Regions from separate parts of the Ornithinibacillus liuyingii genome, predicted to be linked through region 1. Evidence: riboswitches for the same ligand, from Rfam matches in the RefSeq annotation. Region 1 holds a riboswitch; each other region holds the start of a gene.
The links. A riboswitch is a leader RNA that binds a small molecule or an ion and turns the genes downstream of it on or off. The one in region 1 is predicted to bind S-adenosylmethionine.
Positions count from the first base shown of each region.

Region 2: linked by a shared signal. The riboswitch ahead of ssuE (NADPH-dependent FMN reductase) and the one ahead of metK (methionine adenosyltransferase) in region 1 are both predicted to bind S-adenosylmethionine.
Region 3: linked by a shared signal. The riboswitch ahead of ACSKT4_RS14560 (methionine ABC transporter ATP-binding protein) and the one ahead of metK (methionine adenosyltransferase) in region 1 are both predicted to bind S-adenosylmethionine.

Region 1 covers NZ_JBPWOS010000012.1:120,997-125,285, reverse strand. The annotation lists gene ACSKT4_RS16135 (gamma carbonic anhydrase) at 1-248, shown strand, start outside; gene metK (methionine adenosyltransferase) at 292-1,488, opposite strand; SAM riboswitch class I at 1,610-1,716, opposite strand; gene pckA (phosphoenolpyruvate carboxykinase (ATP)) at 1,911-3,497, shown strand; gene ACSKT4_RS16120 (ABC transporter substrate-binding protein) at 3,995-4,289, shown strand, end outside.
Region 2 covers NZ_JBPWOS010000002.1:134,708-138,996, forward strand. The annotation lists gene ACSKT4_RS03580 (cation:proton antiporter) at 1-1,477, opposite strand, end outside; gene ACSKT4_RS03585 (YitT family protein) at 1,675-2,481, opposite strand; gene ssuE (NADPH-dependent FMN reductase) at 2,542-3,084, opposite strand; SAM riboswitch class I at 3,246-3,355, opposite strand; SAM riboswitch class I at 3,478-3,585, shown strand; gene ACSKT4_RS03595 (LLM class flavin-dependent oxidoreductase) at 3,686-4,289, shown strand, end outside.
Region 3 covers NZ_JBPWOS010000010.1:133,678-137,966, forward strand. The annotation lists gene ACSKT4_RS14550 (MetQ/NlpA family ABC transporter substrate-binding protein) at 1-410, opposite strand, end outside; gene ACSKT4_RS14555 (methionine ABC transporter permease) at 448-1,110, opposite strand; gene ACSKT4_RS14560 (methionine ABC transporter ATP-binding protein) at 1,100-2,125, opposite strand; SAM riboswitch class I at 2,229-2,340, opposite strand; gene ACSKT4_RS14565 (glycoside hydrolase family 30 protein) at 2,450-3,898, opposite strand; gene ACSKT4_RS14570 (glycoside hydrolase family 3 protein) at 4,034-4,289, opposite strand, start outside.

The DNA.
Region 1 (4,289 bases):
TAATCGGTATGGGGTCGATTATCTTAGACGGGGCAGAAATTGGGGAACATGCTTTTGTTGGTGCGGGAAGTCTAATTCCACCTGGCAAAAAAATTCCACCTCATACATTAGTTATGGGACGCCCTGCCAAAGTAGTTCGCGAATTAACGGACACGGATTATCAAGAGATGGAACGAGTTCGCAAATCCTATGTCGAAAAAGGACATTATTATAAGTACCATACTGATTTAGGGCTTGATTTTTCCTAATAGCAAAGGCTTAGAACACTGGGTTCTAAGCCTTTTAAATACATTATTTAACTTGTGCTAATAACGCGTCTACTTTATCGGTTTTTTCCCAAGGAAATTCTACATCTGTTCTACCGAAATGACCATATGCTGCAGTTTGCTTATAGATAGGTCTTTGTAAATCTAGCATGCGGATAATTCCAGCTGGACGTAAATCAAATATATCGCGAACAGCATTAACTAATACCTCTTCGCTTACTACTCCGGTACCAAACGTATTAATGGAAATGGAAACCGGTTCTGCAACACCGATTGCATATGCAAGCTGAACTTCACATGAATCAGCTAATTTAGCAGCTACAATATTTTTCGCCACATAACGAGCAGCATAAGCAGCTGAACGGTCTACTTTTGTAGGATCCTTCCCACTAAAAGCACCCCCACCATGGCGTGCATAGCCACCATACGTATCGACAATTATTTTTCTACCAGTTAAACCTGCATCCCCTTGTGGACCTCCAATAACGAATCTTCCAGTCGGGTTAATAAAGTATTTCGTTTCATCATCTAATAATTCTGCAGGTACTACTGGCTTAATGACGTGCTCGATCAAGTCTTTTTCAATCTGTTCTAAAGTAACACTTTGTGAATGCTGTGTAGAAATGACAATCGTATCAACTCTTACTGGATGATCCTCTTCATCATATTCAATGGTTACTTGTGTTTTTCCATCTGGACGAAGATAAGCTAGCGTACTGTCTTTTCTAACATCACTTAGCCGTTTAGAAAGTTGATGCGCTAAAGAAATTGGTAACGGCATTAATTCTTTTGTTTCGTTACAAGCAAAACCAAACATCAATCCTTGGTCTCCTGCTCCGATTGCATCAATTTCACTCTCTGTCATTTTTCCAAGACGTGCTTCTAACGCTTGGTTTACCCCGCTTGCGATATCTGGTGATTGCTCATCAATAGCAGTTAGAACTGCACAAGTATCAGCATCAAATCCATATTTCGCACGAGTGTAACCGATATCTTTAACGGTTTGTCTAACAACCTGTGGGATATCAACATAGGTAGATGTGGTAATCTCTCCAGCAACAAGTACTAATCCTGTTGTTACGGTCGTTTCACACGCAACCCTAGCTAGCGGGTCCTTTTTTAAAATTTCATCTAAAATTGCATCGGAAATTTGGTCACATATTTTATCTGGGTGACCTTCTGTTACTGACTCAGAAGTAAATAATCGACGATTCTTAGCCATTTGGCTAAATCCTCCCTCTATTTCTTTGTTACGGAACTCAAATATCTATCAGATAGTATATCCTTAATCAATAAAAAAAGCCTTTCCTTCTTACATGAGGAAAGGGTTTACTAGCCTTTCGCTCTTATTGTTCAAGGAATTTTCCTTGCTTCAGGTTAGCACCTTTTCACAAATGTGATGGTTGCCGGGTTTCATCGGGTCTGTCCCTCCACCAACTCTGAATAAGAGAGTATCCGCTCTATTGTAGATTAACTGAAGCAATTGTCCTATGTCAACTGTATAATACACTGTCACGTAATTTTAATAAAATAATACAATAAAAACAACGAATAGTATGGACTATTAATTTAAATGTGTTATACTAATAATTAATTTCAGGAAATAAATGTATTGAATCTCATAAATAAAGGTAGGTAATTTTAATGAATACAGTAATGAAAACCTCATTATTGGAAGAACTTCTGTCCCAGCAAACTACAAAGAAAAACTTATCTGTTGCTAGATTAGTTGAAAAAGTCCTTTCACGAAATGAAGGGGTCTTATCAAATACAGGAGCTGTGCTCGCTACTACCGGTAAATATACTGGCCGTTCCCCAGAGGATAAGTTCATTGTAAAGGATTCCATATCCGAAAGTAAAGTAGACTGGGGTACTGTAAATCAACCTATTGAAGAAAAAGTATTTGAATCCTTATATACAAAAGTAATGGAGCACCTAAAGCAAAAAGATGAAGTTTTTGTATTTAATGGATTTGCTGGAGCTGATCACAACTATCAATTACCAATTCAAGTAATCAACGAATTTGCTTGGCATAATTTATTTGCGAAACAATTATTCATTCGTCCAACAGAGGAGCAATTAGCAAATCATCAAGCAGAATTTACTGTAATCTCTGCCCCAACCTTTAAGGCTGATCCGAGTATTGATGGTACTAACTCAGAGGCATTTATCATTGTATCGTTCAAGCACAAAGTCATCTTAATCGGTGGAACAGAGTATGCAGGTGAAATCAAAAAGTCCATCTTCTCTATCATGAACTTTTTATTACCAGAGCAAAACATATTATCCATGCACTGCTCAGCAAACGTAGGTAATGAGGGGGATGTTGCTTTATTCTTCGGTTTATCTGGAACTGGAAAAACAACATTATCAGCTGATCCTTACCGCAAGCTAATCGGTGATGATGAGCATGCCTGGAGTTCTAGTGGTGTGTTTAATATAGAAGGTGGCTGTTATGCAAAGTGTATCAACCTATCGGAAGAAAAGGAACCACAAATATACAACGCCATTAAGTTTGGTTCTGTATTAGAGAATGTAGTATTAGATGAAGAAACACGTATCCCTAATTTCGATAATACTTCCTTAACAGAAAATACTAGAGCTGCATATCCATTAGAACATATAGATAATATTGTAAATCCAAGCATTGCAGGACATCCGAATACCATTGTATTCCTAACTGCTGATGCATCTGGTACGTTACCACCTATTAGTAAACTAACAAAAGAACAAGCAATGTATCATTTCTTAAGTGGGTATACTAGTAAACTAGCTGGAACAGAACGTGGTGTAACAGAACCGCAAGCAACATTTTCAGCCTGCTTTGGAGCACCTTTCCTTCCATTATCGCCTGCAACATATGCAACGATGCTAGGTGAAAAAATTGATTTATATAATACAAATGTATTCCTAATTAATACTGGATGGACTGGTGGATCCTATGGTGTAGGAAATCGAATTAGGCTCTCTTATACTCGTGCAATGGTTCATGCTGCATTAGAAGGAGAACTAAATAACGTCGAAACAATTAAAGATGAAATCTTTGGCTTGGAAATCCCTGCTCATGTTGCTGGTGTTCCTGATGAACTACTTATTCCAAGAAATACATGGGAAGACAAAGAGGCATATGACGAAACAGCAAGAAATCTGGCTAAGAAGTTCCATGATAATTTCAAAAAATTTACTCATGTTAGCCCAGAAATCGCTGCAGCAGGACCTAATTTTAAATAACACTATCCTGTCCTCATCCCAAGAGGGTTTATATACTATATTCTTATACAGGCAGGAAAGACTTTTTGCCTACTCTAAAACCGACCTTACTTTTAGAGGTCGGTTTTCTACTTAGTTGATGATTCCCCCCTACTCCCGCGCGCGAGGTTCCTTCTGTCGCGCGAGTTCTTCTTATTGCCGCGCGAAATTTCTTATAGTTCGCGCGATTTTTCCCCTTTCTCGCGCGAAACTTACTCCAGCCTCGCGCGAAGTCTACTCCGACGACTAGGAGCGAGAATCACTCCTCTCGCGTCAAAACCCTCCCTGCAAGACGTAAAATATAACATATAAAAACTAGGCATTCACACATTTTTCATTCAAAGCATACTATGTGGTTGAAGTAATTTTGGTATTCTCATACTCTACTTGAGAACGACTATTCAAACTTTATTACAAATCGGGAAGATATACTTTCCTTTTTGCATAAAAAATTTTCGAAATGGAAAGGGTCGTAAAGAATGAGAAAAATGAAAATTTTTGGGGTTATATTATGTTTTACACTTCTTTTCCTTTCTGCTTGTGGTTCTAATGAAAATACAACTATTAAATTAGGAGAGGTTACCCGCTCTCTCTTCTATGCACCTCAATATGTAGCAATTGAGAAAGGATTCTTTGAAGAGGAAGGATTAGATGTAGAGCTTCAAACACTTTGGGGTGGAGATAAAACGATGACAGGCTTATTATCAGATGGAATTGATGTTGCATTAGTAGGATCAGAAACATCGATCTATGTTTATGCGCAAGATTCCAATG
Region 2 (4,289 bases), on a different contig from region 1:
CAAACTCTGGAATATACGATTGGCAAACGAGTGCATTGTATGCGACATCGCCTGTCATCGCTAGCATCCTATCATACGGAGTCATATCAATATCGAATTCGCTTTGCTCGGATAAAATTTCCCCATGATATGTTTCTATCCCTAATGTTCTTGCTTGGTGTAACCGGGTATTAGACGTATCGGTAATTAATACCGGTGTCCCCATCTCTTTTAAATGAGCGGCTAATGCAATGGAAAAACTGCTAGCCCCAACCATCACGACACCAGTTGATTCATTATTAGCCAAGCCTAGCTTTCTCGCGATTGGACCAATTGAAAATCCATGTGCACAAACCGTGATCAACACTAGTGCTAAGGTTAATGGTGTTAAGATAGTAGCATTGGAATAGCCATCCTCAACCAGTATTCCTGCAAAATAACCTGAAACCGTCAGTGCGACAATCCCTCTCGGTGCAATCCACCCAACTAGTGCTCTTTCTTTTAAGGTCATTTCTGTACCAATGGTGGAAGTCCAAATAGAAAACGGCCTTACGACAAACAACATAACAAGTACAAAGGCAATAATTGGCCATGTGAAGACATCAACTATCGTTTCTCTTGTAAGGGAAGCCGTAAGTAAAATAAACACGGTTGATGTAAGCATGACAGAAATGTTCTCCATGAAATGGGTCACACTACTGATAGAGTGAACATATTTTTTCGTTCTTGCGAGTGTTAATCCCATCACCGTAACAGCCAGCATCCCAGTTTCATGCATAATCGATTCTCCGATGGTAAAGCAAATGAGCACGAAACAAAAGATGATAGGAGACTTTAGGTATTCAGGGAACCAGCCTTTTCCTGCTAGAAAACTTACTACTATTCCAATCACAATCCCCACTACCACCGCTAAAAGGGAGTCAATAAAGAATGGAATAAAATTATGAAAGCTAAACGATTCTAATGATGTAATCTTAATAATCTCATAGGCAAAGAGGGCAAGCAACGGCCCGATTGGATCAACAATAATACCTTCCCACTTTAAGACAGAAGATACCCGTGAGGTTAATTTTGCTTGTCTTAATAAAGGGATAATAACGGTAGGACCTGTTACGACAAACAGGCCACCAATAATAAACGATATTTCTAAACTAAGTCCTGCAATGAAATGAGCAGCTAAGGAGCCACCAATCCAGGCTAACGTAGTACCAAACGTGACGATTCGGAATACCGACTTCGATACCCCCTTTAATTCCCGTACATCTAAGCTTGTACTACCTTCAAATAAAATTAATGCCACTGCAAGCGAGATAATGGGACTATAAAGACTCCCAAGCGCTTCTTGCGGATTAATTAATCCGAATACCGGACCAATTAATAATCCGGCAACAGACATGATGACAATAGATGGCCATTGAATTCTCCAGGCTAACCATTGTGATAAGATACCGAGTGAAATGACAATAACAATACTAATGAGTACAAATTCTGTATGAATATCTAGTCACCTTCTTATGTTATATGTAAATGATTGGAATAAGCGTATTTTATCACTGGCTTCGTTCAATAGCTAATGTAATGTTTTATTTTTTTGCTAACATAGAAAAATGAATACGACTACTAACATCTTATCCCCAAATTCCTTTTCTATTAGGGTGAAAATAGAAAAGGAAGCAGGGCAGACGAGTTCTTTCGTTAGTTCTTTGCAAATTCACCATCAATTTCAACGGTTTGAAAGATGTTAATAAACGCTTTGTCATCGTGTTGACGAACGATTTCTTTAATTTTCACGGTCTCATAACGGGTCACGACCATCATTAGAATTTGTTTCTTTTCTTCTGTATAACCACCGAATCCCTCCGTAATCGTAATCCCACGATAAACGGATTGCAGTAATTCTTTTCTAATTTGATCTCCTTTTGATGTCACAATCTGCATGGTCAGTTTGATATGACTTGTGTGAATCGCATCGATAACTTTCCCCGTCAAATAAATAGATAAAAGGGTATATAATGCAATGTCCCAGCTGAAGATAGCACCAGATAGCAGGACAATGACACCATTCATTCCGGTAAGGAGTAGCCCTACACTAATATTACTATTACGGGAAATAATAATCGCGATAATGTCCAACCCACCAGAGGTTCCGGAATATTTCAGTATGATACCGACTCCAATTCCACCAATAATTCCTCCAAAGATGGTTGAAAGCAAAATATCATCCGTTATCGCAACTACTGGTAAAATATATAAAAAGAAAGATAGGGACACGACACAAATCAGCGTATTCACGGTAATCCTCTTCCCTAATTTAACATAGCCCAATAAGAGTAACGGTAAATTAAAGATAAAGGTCAGAATTCCGATATCAAGTGGCGTAATGAGTCCAATTAAAATAGCTATACCACTAACGCCACTACTTAAGATACCAAAAGGGACCAGAAAGAAATTAAAGGCAAATGCAACAATAAAGGATCCGATGATGACGATTATATTTTTCATGATGTAACTCTCCCTAGTGTATGTAAATTAGTATCTTTAGCTAAAATTCTGCTGAATCATCTAAATGGGCGTTGTCTGCCTGTGAACTACTAATTTACAGAAATAATCAAGCTGTTTTCTTGCTCGCTGTATGGTTTCCTCATCTACTATTGGTATTTCCCTCTGTTTATTGATTGTTTGATCCAATAGGTAGAGGCCTTTTAAATTATGCGCCTTTAATGTGGCTAATAGTGGCTTCAGTGTATATTCGAGGGCTAAAAGATGGGAAGGACTCCCACCAGTCATAATCGGAAGGACTGGCTTATGCTTCAACACATCCTGTGGCAGAAGATCAATGAATGCTTTTAACACCCCGGAATAAGCTCCCTTATAAACCGGTGACCCAATCAGGATACCGTGGGCATTTTCGATTAATGCTGTCATTTGTTTTATTTTTGGACTGTTTATATTCATGTCAAAAAGATCTTGATATGGTACATCTCTTACCGAAATATGGGTTACTGAAAATTGTCTATCATGTAATAGGCTCCCGAAATAACGTAATACCTGCTCAGAGCCAGATAATGTAGCAGTACTACCAGAAAATATAACGATCTCACTCATTCCTACTCAACCTTTCCTATTTCCTTGCATCGATTCATTTGAAAAATGGACATTCGGTCCTTTTTGCGATTGTGTTTTTTCCTAGCATTTACTTCCTATCAGCAGAAAAATCCCTTATTCTTCTGGTGAGAATAAAGGGATTTTACATTGTTGTATGTAATCTCTTATCTCTCAAGAATAATCTCGTCGGAATTAGCACCTTTCTGACATGATATATCAGAGGTTGCTGAAGCGTCATCGGGCCTGTTCCCTCGACTTCTCTTGATAAGAAGTAGTGGTGTGCAATTATTGTTATATTCTATTCGAACAATTCCTATCAGTCAAGTAGGAATTAATGATTGACAAGGTGGAAAGGGTTACTTTATGATAGAGGAAATAATCAAATAATTTTTGATCTTATCAAGAGAGGTGGAGGGACATGGCCCTTTGAAGCCTCGGCAACAGGTTCTTTCATAAGAATACTGTGCCAATTCCATCAAGCAATTGCTTGGAAGATAGGAGAGTGCAAACTTATTTTTAGTAGTTATCTCTTTTCCTATCTAGGGAAGGAGATTTTTTTATGTTTTACAGATAGAACACAAGTGGATGAGGAGGAAGTTTTATGAAGTACGGATTTTGGTTACCGATTTTTGGCGGGTGGTTACGTAATGTCGAGGATGAAAAGATGCCACCAACGTTTGACTATGCAAAGAAAGTAATTCAATCAGCAGAAAAATGGGGCTATGATACTACCTTAATTGCGGAGCTTTACTTGAATGATATTAAAGGCACAGACAAGGATTCCTTAGAGGCATGGTCTACTGCAGCAGCTTTAGCAGCCGTAACAGAAAAAATCGAGATCATGACAGCGGTTCGTCCCGTGTTTCATAATCCAGCTGTTACAGCAAAAATGGCGGCAAACATCGACCATATTAGTAATGGACGCTTTACCTTAAATGTTGTTTCTGGCTGGTGGGCCGAGGAGGCGAAGCAATATGGTGGTGATTTTACCGCACATGATGAACGATATGACCGAACAGCAGAGTTTATTGAGATTCTGAAAGGATTATGGACGGAGGAAACCTTCTCCTATCAGGGCCAGTTTTATCAAATAGAGAACACCAAGCTTTCCCCTAAGCCAGTCCAACGGCCAAACCCAATTTTATATGCGGGTGGCGAAAGTGAGAAAGGGAAACAGGTCATTTCATCGCTTTGTGATGCGTATG
Region 3 (4,289 bases), on a different contig from region 1:
TCATCTGGTATAGCAATTTTATCGCCTTCTTTAATTTCACTTACATCTTCCAGCTTTTCGGAATATAATCCCATCGGTGCAATCATCGTAGCTCCAATCGGAACTAAATCAAGATCATTCTCTTCATTAAATTGGGATAAAAATGCAATATGCTGGAATGAATTGAGATCAATATCACCGTTTGCTAACGCTTGATTCGGCAATGTGTAGTCAGAGAACTCCACTAATTCAATTTCAATACCTTCTGCTTTCGCCTTCTCTTTTAGAATTGGCCATACCTCGCCATCTGTTCCTGTTACACCAATTTTAACTACTACTTCATCTCCATTACCTGAAGTAGTATCACTTCCACAAGCAACTAATGTACTCACTGCAATTAATACGATTAACATACTAAACCATTTTTTCATCATTCCATCTCCTTTTGTATTTTTACTATGAAGTAATCTATCGTCTCATAATCTTTCTTGATACTGTATTTCCAATCCACTGTGCGATTTGTACTAGAATAATCAGTATAATAACGGTCACTAGCATGACACTGCCATCAAATCGTTGGTATCCATAGGTCATTGCTACATGACCTAAACCGCCTCCGCCAACAGTTCCTGCCATTGCTGAGAAGTCGATCAAACTTACGGTTACAAAGGTTAACCCTAAAATAAGTGGTCCTAACGCCTCTGGGATTAGTACGGTGAAAATAATTCGTAAAGGACTTGCTCCCATTGCCTTCGCTGCTTCAATTACTCCGGAGTCAATACTCACTAAGTTGTTCTCTACTACCCTTGCAATTCCAAATGCTGAAGCAATCGTCATTGGGAAAATTGCTGCCCATGTCCCAATCGTTGTCCCAACTACTGCTCTAGTTAATGGACTAATTGCCACTAAGAAGATGATGAACGGAATAGGGCGAATAATATTAATCAAGACATTCAGTAAATTAAACATAATCTTATTTTCCAAAATATTACCAGTTCTTGTTACAAATAAAAGTAAACCTATCGTTATACCCAGAATGGAACCTAAAATAAGTGTCATAATAACCATTAAAACTGTTTCCCCAGTAGCCTCCAGTATTCGCGGCCAAAATGTACTCCAATCAACCTTCATTTACATTCACCTCCTCTACTGTTACATCTTGCTGAAGTGCTAAAAGAACAGAAGATATATTTTCTTCCTGTCCCTCAAACGAGACAAGCAAGTTTCCGTATAATTTCTCCTGAAGCTCTCGGACAGAGCCGTATACAATATTGACATCCACATCAAATTTTCTAGTTACTCGAGATAAGACTGGATCACTGGCAACCTCGCCCTTAAAGATAACGCGATATAAATGTTTTCCACCTTTTCTTCTCCATTCCCTTAATAATGAAGTTGATGGTCTGTCTTGCTGTACGGATTGGATGAAGCGCTGTGTCGTAAGATGCTGTGGATTGGTAAATACATTAAAGACTGAATCCGTTTCAATCACTTCACCATTCTCCATCACCGCAACTTTGTCACAAATCTCCTGTATAACATGCATTTCATGGGTAATCAGCAAAATCGTAATCCCTAATTCTTTATTTACTTTTTTGAGAAGACGAAGAATTTCACTTGTTGTATCTGGATCTAGGGCAGATGTTGCCTCGTCACAAATTAATATATCTGGAGAGGTAGCTAGTGCTCTCGCAATCCCGACTCGTTGCTTCTGCCCACCAGATAACTGCTCTGGATAATCTTTTGCCTTATCGGTAAGACCAACAAAGCTAAGTAGCTCGCTAACTCTTTTATCGATTTCTTTTTTAGACCAACCAGCAAGCTTCAGTGGATATGCCACATTTCCTGCTACTGTTCTAGAAGCGAATAGGTTAAAGTTTTGAAAAATCATGCCAATTCTACTTCGAAGCTTTCTGACATCCTTTTGGGAGAGCGATCCGATATTGATGCCTTGCACTTCAATTTCACCATTTGTCGGCGTCTCCAATAAATTCACTAGTCGTAACAAGGTACTCTTCCCTGCACCACTAAAGCCAATAATTCCGAATATCTCTCCCTGTTGAATTGAAAGAGATACATTTTTAACGGCATTTACTTCACGATTGCCAATTTTAAAGGTTTTTGATATATTCCGAAATTCAATCATATACTCACGCCACTCCTTTATTCATTCACAACGAAAAAGACCTTCCTCTTTTCTTATCCATAGAAAAAAGGAAGGTCTCAAAATATAAACTGAAACGACTTCCTTCTCATCTTTCAAATGTACGTACATTTGCAGGAAGTGGCACAGTGTTAATTTACATTAACCCGCTGCCGAGACTTCATAGGGCCTGATCCCTCGGTCTCTCTGGATAAGAAGAAAATTCAATATTTATGTAGTTGTAAGTTATGATAAATACTATAGTACCTAATGAATTAGATGTCAATCTTTTTTTTAAAATAATTCATAGAATCTCTCGTCCCTGTCCTACCATGTAAACGTGGCAGCACTATTCGGGTCCATTGTGTAAGTGAAAGACTCGGTTTGGTAATTGACTTGAAATGTTTCAGAATGATCACTTGTATTGGCTACGATTAGAACCATTGAATCATCAGGATTTCGAAACCCCACTGTTTCTAGTTTACCTTGATAATGCGTAGTACTTACTCGGACTGCACCGGGGTTTACAAATTTACTAGCATGACCAAGGGCATAATATTCGACGTTTTTTGACACCTCATTTGCCTCTTTATTTACTGTCACAACACCGCGACAATCACTACATCCCCCATTCGTTGGTCCGCCATTAGGATCAAGTGCAATATTCCATAGTAGTACTGCCTCTGCCCAATTCCGAGGTCCACCAATAATGAGATTCGACATATACCAATTTAGGTTATCGCCAAAATCTGCGCTCCAATCACCACCACTACACTCTGTCAAATAGATATGCTTGTCCGGATATGCTTCATGCACCTTCGACATACTTTCAGGGTCCCCCTCATAGCAATGAAACGCGATGCCACTCGTGTATGCATTAGCCTCTTCATCATGAAGAACCTTGTTCGAATAATCAAAAGCATTCTCCCAGTTATGATCGTACGCCAAAATTTTGGTGTTAATATCGTGTTGTGAAAATGTAGGGTGTAAATATTGCTTAATAAACATCGCTTGCTCCTCAGCATTCATACTCATAGTGGGGTAGGATTCTGAGGTATGCTCTGGTTCATTTTGAATCGTAATAGCATCAATTGGAATCTGGTTGTTTTCATAGGCTTGAATGTATTTTACAAAATAGTTCGCGTATGCTTCATAAACACGCTCATCTTCATAATTCAAATAGGATCCGTTTAACTGATTACTATATTTCATCCATGCAGGTGCAGTCCAAGGCGTACCTATTATCTTAACCTGATTATGAATCGTACGAATATCTTGTATCAGACTGATAACATCCGCATCGTTGTCTATAGAAAAATGCTCTAATTCATAATCCGTTCCTGACTCCATATCATTATAGGTGTAGCTTAGCGAGTTACCGTCCCTATCAACTGAAAAATCAGAAGCTCCTATGGCATGACGAATAAAGTTTAAGTGAATACCCTCACTAGAAAATAAGTCATACAGGAGTGCTTCTCTTTGCTCCGAACTTAATTCATGATTGATCAAGTAAGCAGAAGACCCAGTAACCGCTGCACCAAAACCTTCCATTGTCTGAAACGGAACATTGGGATCAACTTGAATTATAGGTACTTCTGTTTCCTTGATATCTTCCAACACTAATGGTTCTTGCTGTGTGAGTAAGTTCCTTTGATCTGATGTGGTTAAATATATATCAACGCTATTTGCCGAAGGAGCATTTAGCATAACGATTAAAATGATTAATACTAAGATACCGGTTAATAGAATTGGTATCTCTACCTTTTTATTACGCATTATAACCCCCCTATCTTAAAGAATGATAGCTAGAAGAAAAGATTCCCTTTTAAAAGCCGATTGTCTCCCTTGTTTTCCTTATTCTCCTTAGCATATAAAGAAAAGCTGGGGTATGAGATACCCCAACTTCTTATATTACTTAATCGTAATCGTTGTTTTTAATTGTATATCCTCTGAAGAGCTACCTACATAAATTGGAACTTCTCCTTTAGGTGTTACCCATTCACCCTTGTCTTCATCCCAATAAGAGAAGGCTTTCGGATCAAGCTCAATTTTCACTCGTTCTTGTTTACCAGGTTTTAACTCTACCTTTTTAAAACCTGCTAATTGTTTAGTTGGAGTTTCCACATTCGTTGGTAATGCTCCAGCGTAAACTTGAACAACTTCTGCT